Regions from separate parts of the Pseudomonas sp. LBUM1671 genome, predicted to be linked through region 3. Evidence: predicted binding sites of a transcription regulator. Region 3 holds the regulator's gene; each other region holds the start of a gene.
What was found. The regulator sigma-54, encoded in region 3, starts transcription at its own class of promoters, with help from an activator protein. The targets are predictions, from matches to a motif close to ANTGGCATNNANNTTGCTNT.
Positions count from the first base shown of each region.

Region 1 (2,202 bases), 630 kb from region 3:
GGTCGACGGGTTGGTGAAGCCGTTCAAGGCCTTACCGTGCTTGATGATGCCGCCGATGAAGTACAGGGCGGTGTCGGACAGGCCGGCATAACCTTCGCCAGCGAAGGTGTTCTTGCCATCTTTGGCGATGGACAGGTGAACGTGCATACCCGAACCGTTATCGCCGTACAGCGGCTTAGGCATGAAGGTCGCGGTGCGGCCGTATGCATCAGCAACGTTGTGTACGCAGTACTTCAGGGTCTGAACTTCGTCAGCCTTGGCCACCAGGGTGTTGAACTTCACACCGATTTCGTTCTGGCCGGCAGTGGCCACTTCGTGGTGGTGAACTTCGATGACCAGGCCCATTTCTTCCATGGCGTTGCACATGGAGGTACGGATTTCGTGGTCGTGGTCGAACGGCGGAACCGGGAAGTAGCCGCCTTTGACGCCTGGACGGTGGCCTTTGTTGCCGCCTTCCACGTCCTGGTCGGACATCCACGAACCTTGTTCGGAGTAGATCTTGAACATCGAGCCGGAGATGTCGGACTTGAACTTCACTTCGTCGAAGATGAAGAACTCTGGCTCCGGGCCAACGAATACGGTGTCACCGATACCGGTCGACTTCAGGTATTCCTCGGCACGCTTGGCGATCGCACGTGGGTCACGGTCGTAGCCTTGCATGGTCGAAGGCTCGATCACGTCGCAAACCAGGATCAGGGTTGGCTCTTCGGTGAACGGGTCGAGGACAGCGGTGGAATCGTCCGGCATCAGGATCATGTCGGAAGCTTCGATGCCTTTCCAGCCAGCGATGGAGGAACCGTCGAACATTTTGCCTTCTTCGAAGAAAGCTTCATCCAGCGCGTCGCGAGCCGGCATGGTCACGTGGTGCTGAGTGCCTTTGGTGTCCGTGAAGCGCAGATCAATCCACTTGACGTCATGATCTTTGATGAGTTGAACCGACTTCGACATAGTGTCCTCCGGGTGGCTTCGGGCTTAGTAGTGGATGCCCTTAGAATGTGGGTGATGCCGGCGCGAATACTCTGCCAAGGCAACCTGCCTCACAAGGGAGCAAATTGCATGCCAGTGCCCCAGCATGGGTTTTTTGCCCCAATATCACGCTTATAAAGGCACAAAGCGTCTGTAAGCGGAAAATCTCGCCCTACAATGTAGCGTTAAAATCGCTAAATGACCCGTTTTGGTGCGCGCAAAACCTTCTGCACATTAACTGGTTAAACCTTGAGCAATTTCCGCTATAATCCGCGCCCCCCTTTTTCGGCTGGGCCTGCGCGCGCTGTTTTCATGAAATTAATCGTAAAAGTCTTCCCCGAGATCACCATCAAGAGCCGCCCGGTACGGATGCGTTTCATCCGCCAGTTGGCCAAAAACATCCGTACCGTTCTCCGCGACCTGGACCCGGCTGTGGTGGTGAACGGTGTGTGGGACAATCTCGAGCTGGAAACCCGCGTCAGCGAGCCCAAGGCCCTGAAGGAGATGACCGAGCGCCTGAGCTGCATGCCGGGCATCGCGCATTTCCTGCAAGTCGACGAATACCCGCTGGGCGATTTCGACGACATCGTTGCCAAGTGCAAACAGCACTTCGGCGAGGCGTTGGCCGGGAAGATCTTTTCGGTGCGCTGCAAGCGTGCCGGCAAGCATGAATTCAGTTCGATGGACGTCGAGAAATACGTCGGCAGCCAACTGCGTCGTCAGTGCGGCGCTGCCGGAATCTCGCTGAAAGAGCCGGAAATCGAAGTTCGCATCGAAATTCGCGACAAACGGTTGTTTGTGATCCACAGCCAGCACAACAGCATCGGCGGATATCCGCTGGGTGCCCTGGAACAGACGCTTGTGCTGATGTCCGGCGGCTTCGATTCGACCGTTGCCTCTTACCAGATCATGCGCCGCGGCCTGATGAGCCATTTCTGCTTCTTCAATCTGGGCGGGCGGGCCCATGAACTGGGCGTCATGGAAGTCGCGCACTTCATCTGGAAGAAGTACGGCAGCTCCCAACGCGTGTTATTTGTGAGTGTGCCATTCGAGGAAGTACTGGGAGAAATTCTCGGGAAAGTCGATAACAGTCATATGGGTGTAGTTTTGAAGCGTATGATGTTGCGCGCTGCTTCCCGTATTGCCGATCGGCTGGACATCGAAGCGCTGGTTACTGGCGAGGCGATTTCCCAGGTGTCGAGCCAGACACTGCCGAACCTGTCCGTGATCGACTGC
Region 1 covers NZ_CP166782.1:336,346-338,547, forward strand. Annotated here, with positions in the region: gene glnA (glutamate--ammonia ligase) at 1-948, opposite strand, end outside; gene thiI (tRNA uracil 4-sulfurtransferase ThiI) at 1,279-2,202, shown strand, end outside.
Region 1: the regulator sigma-54 is predicted to act here: its motif matches at 1,045-1,064, upstream of glnA (glutamate--ammonia ligase).

Region 2 (2,202 bases), 960 kb from region 3:
CCGGCTCCTTCCTGTCGCCGCCGAACTGGATCTGAACGATCTGGAAGGGCGAACCGCCGACGCAAGCGTCAAAGATCTCAAGACCCAGAACAGCATACAAATCCTCGGCATCACGCCAATCTGAACAACACCTGTCTCATTCTTATCCAGGCCTTGGCAGCGCCTCTGTCTTGGGGCTACTCTGCAAGCGAGATCAGCGAACGGATCGCTAAGGTCTGGTCTTGTCAGCTACATGCTTGCTTCCCACCGGCAACGTTGTTGCCGCATCGCTCGCACCAATCGGTTGCGAGTGCCGGGAATACGGAAAGTCTATCCATCAAGATTGAGGGGGACGTTTCATGAGCACAGCCTATCAAGAAGACATCAGCAGCAGCGTGTTGCGCCGCATGAAAGAAGGCGGTTTCGATTTCTCACGATTCCATCCCATCGAGTTCTACGCCATTTTCCCGGACGAGGAGCGGGCACGCAGGGCGGCAGGGCAATACAAGGGTGAATCGTTGAACGCGCAAATCAGTGTGCGCGATGACGGCGCATGGGCGCTCGAACTGAGCAAAGTCATGTACGCCACCTACGATGACATCGGCGATTTCGAACAGGGTTTCGAGGCGGTGGTTGAGCCTCTGGGCGGTATCATCGAAGGGTGGGGCGTCAAGCAGGAAGTACGAGGGCGACTCGCATAACGTTATGAACAGTGACAACGCTCAGCAACGGCTGACCTTCGGGTTGGCCGTTTTCGTTTATGGCGCCCGGAACATCCCCTCGGCAAAACCCTGAAACAAGAATCCGACGCAAAAAAAACCGCCTGAGCAGGCGGCTAAAGGGAAGTTTTGGTCAGGTTTTGCAGCGAATGCGCGGATTATCCGCAGCGCCGGCCGGGCAGTGAAATCAACTCTGACTATGCTGGTGATAGGCGACAACGTCGCCTTGCAATGAAGCGGGGGCGATCAGGTTGGGGCGTTTGCTGCACAGGATTGGTGCGGTGCAAACGGCGTGATTATCCAACTGGTTGATAACAAAGCGTTTCTGCCGATGGCACGGGCCTTGCGAAGCCTAGATGTCCGGGTGACAAGGAGTACGGCATGATCCGCACCTATTTTGATGAGATGTACGATGCAGGCGGCCAGGTCCGCCCGCATTATCGGGAGTTTGCCCGTTGGCTGGCCGAGACGCCTGACGAGCTTTTGGCACAACGGCGACGCGAGGCCGATCTGTTATTTCATCGCGCCGGGATTACCTTCACGCTCTACGGGGACGAGCAGGGCACAGAGCGCCTGATTCCTTTCGACACCATCCCGCGCAGCATCCCCGCCAGTGAATGGCGGATCGTCGAGCGCGGCTGCATCCAGCGGGTCAAGGCGTTGAACATGTTCCTCGCCGACCTCTACCATGAGCAGCGCATCATCAAGGCCGGCATCATTCCGGCCGAGCAAGTGCTGGCCAACGAGCAATACCAGCTGGCGATGCAAGGGCTCGATCTGCACCGCGATATCTACTCGCACATCTCCGGCGTCGACCTGGTGCGCGATGGTGACGGCACGTACTACGTGCTCGAAGACAATCTTCGTACACCCAGCGGCGTGAGCTACATGCTCGAGGACCGCAAGATGATGATGCGGCTGTTCCCCGAACTGTTCTCGGCCCAGCGCATCGCGCCGATCGATCATTATCCGAACCTGTTGCTCGACACCCTGAAAAGCTCCAGCCCGATCGATAACCCGAGCGTGGTGGTGCTGACGCCGGGTCGCTTCAATAGCGCGTTTTTCGAGCATGCCTTCCTGGCGCGGGAGATGGGCGTCGAGTTGGTTGAGGGCGCGGACCTGTTCGTGCGTGACGACAAGGTGTTCATGCGCACCACGGACGGGCCGAAAGCCGTCGACGTGATTTACCGTCGCCTCGACGATGCGTTCCTTGATCCGCTGGCGTTCAACCCGGACTCGATGCTCGGCGTTCCAGGGCTGCTGTCGTCTTACCGCTCTGGCAACGTGGTGCTGGCGAATGCCATCGGCACCGGGGTGGCGGATGACAAGTCGGTGTATCCGTTTGTCACCGACATGATCCGTTTTTACCTGGACGAAGAACCGATCCTGAAGAACGTGCCGACGTTCCAGTGTCGCAATCCTTCTGAGCTTTCCCACGTACTGGCCAATCTTCCAGACCTGGTGGTCAAGGAAACCCAGGGCTCCGGCGGTTACGGAATGCTGG
Region 2 covers NZ_CP166782.1:1,923,469-1,925,670, forward strand. Annotated here, with positions in the region: gene ACA060_RS08775 (hypothetical protein) at 1-124, shown strand, start outside; gene ACA060_RS08780 (ribonuclease E inhibitor RraB) at 339-680, shown strand; gene ACA060_RS08785 (circularly permuted type 2 ATP-grasp protein) at 1,080-2,202, shown strand, end outside.
Region 2: the regulator sigma-54 is predicted to act here: its motif matches at 1,029-1,048, upstream of ACA060_RS08785 (circularly permuted type 2 ATP-grasp protein).

Region 3 (2,202 bases):
CTGGATATCTGCGAAACTGCCTACATCGTAAACGATGGCCAGCTGATCGCCGAAGGTGACTCCGCCACCATCCTGGCCAACGAACTGGTCAAAGAAGTGTATCTGGGCCACGAGTTCCGCCTGTAAGCGCTGACGTGTCTGGCTGGTTGTCCGAGCGCTCGTCTCGATAAAAAATCAATACTTTTTTATTGTTACAGCGCTCTAGGCAAACGCTGCAGTTTCGGGCATATAATTTGCTTATGTTTGGCGCTCCGGCGCCCTGTAGTGGATGGCGCATGTGCGCCGGCGAATAAGGTGTTAAGCCCCTGCCATGAAACCATCGCTAGTCTTGAGAATGGGCCAGCAGCTGACGATGACACCGCAGCTGCAACAGGCCATCCGCCTGCTCCAATTGTCGACCCTGGACCTGCAACAGGAAATCCAGGAGGCCCTGGAGTCCAATCCGATGCTCGAACGCCAGGAAGAAGGCGACGACTTCGATAACGCCGACCCATTGGCCGACAAAGCCGAACAGCTCCCCAACGCCGATGTTTCGGAACCCTCCTACCAGGAAACCGCCCCGACGGTGGATAACCTCGAGGAAGGTGACTGGAACGAGCGCATTCCCAACGAACTGCCTGTCGATACCGCGTGGGAAGACGTCTACCAGACCAGCGCCAGCAGCCTGCCCAGCAGCGATGACGACGAGTGGGATTTCACCACCCGCACATCGGCCGGCGAAAGCCTGCAAAGCCATTTGTTGTGGCAACTGAACCTGGCACCGATGTCCGACACCGATCGCCTGATCGCCGTGACCCTGATCGACTGCATCAACAATCAGGGTTACCTGGACGAAACCCTCGAGGAAATTCTCGAAGCCTTCGATCCGGAACTGGACATTGAACTGGACGAAATCGAAGCCGTCCTGCACCGCATCCAGCAATTCGAGCCGGCCGGCATCGGCGCCCGCAACCTGGGTGAATGCCTGCTGCTGCAACTGCGCCAGCTGCCCGCCAAGACGCCTTGGCTGGCTGAAGCCAAGCGCCTGGTCACCGACTACATCGACCTGCTCGGCAGCCGCGACTACAGCCAGCTGATGCGCCGCATGAAGCTCAAGGAAGATGAACTGCGCCAGGTGATCGAACTGGTGCAGAGCCTCAACCCGCGTCCGGGCTCGCAGATCGAGTCGAGTGAAGCCGAGTACGTTGTCCCTGACGTGATCGTGCGCAAGGACAACGAGCGCTGGCTGGTCGAGCTGAACCAGGAATCGGTGCCACGGTTGCGGGTCAACGCTCAATACGCCGGTTTTGTACGCCGCGCCGACACCAGTGCCGACAACACCTTCATGCGCAATCAGCTGCAAGAAGCCCGCTGGTTCATCAAAAGCCTGCAAAGCCGCAACGAAACTCTTATGAAAGTAGCCACCCAGATCGTCGAGCATCAGCGCGGCTTCCTGGAGTACGGCGACGAAGCGATGAAACCGCTGGTCCTGCATGACATCGCCGAAGCGGTAGGCATGCACGAATCGACGATTTCCCGGGTGACCACACAGAAATTCATGCATACCCCTCGGGGCATATATGAACTGAAATACTTTTTCTCGAGCCACGTCAGCACCTCCGAAGGCGGTGAATGCTCGTCCACAGCGATCCGCGCGATCATCAAAAAACTGGTTGCTGCGGAAAATCAGAAAAAGCCGTTGAGTGACAGCAAGATCGCTGGTTTACTGGAGGCACAAGGCATTCAGGTGGCTCGCCGCACCGTCGCCAAGTACCGCGAATCCCTCGGGATCGCGCCTTCGAGCGAACGCAAGCGGTTGATGTAGAGCCACGCCACAGCGTTCCAGTGGCAGGCATTTCTGCCTGCCGCTTTATGCACTGGCAACGAAGGAGAAGCTGTATGCAAGTCAACATCAGTGGACACCAACTGGAAGTGACCGAACCTCTTCGCACCTACATCGGCGAAAAACTCCAACGATTAGAGAGGCATTTCGACAAGATCACCAACGTGCAGGTCACGATGACGGTCGAAAAGCTCAAGCAGAAAATCGAAGCCACGCTGCATATTCCCGGCAATGAAGTGGTCGCCAACGCGGAGCATACCGATATGTATGCGGCGATCGACGCGCTGACCGACAAGCTGGATAAACAACTCAAAAAGCATAAGGAAAAGACCCAAAGCCTCCTCCAGGGCGCGACCGGTCGTTAACACTCCCTACCCATG
Region 3 covers NZ_CP166782.1:968,341-970,542, reverse strand. Annotated here, with positions in the region: gene lptB (LPS export ABC transporter ATP-binding protein) at 1-126, shown strand, start outside; gene ACA060_RS04250 (RNA polymerase factor sigma-54) at 311-1,804, shown strand; gene hpf (ribosome hibernation-promoting factor, HPF/YfiA family) at 1,879-2,187, shown strand; gene ptsN (PTS IIA-like nitrogen regulatory protein PtsN) at 2,200-2,202, shown strand, end outside.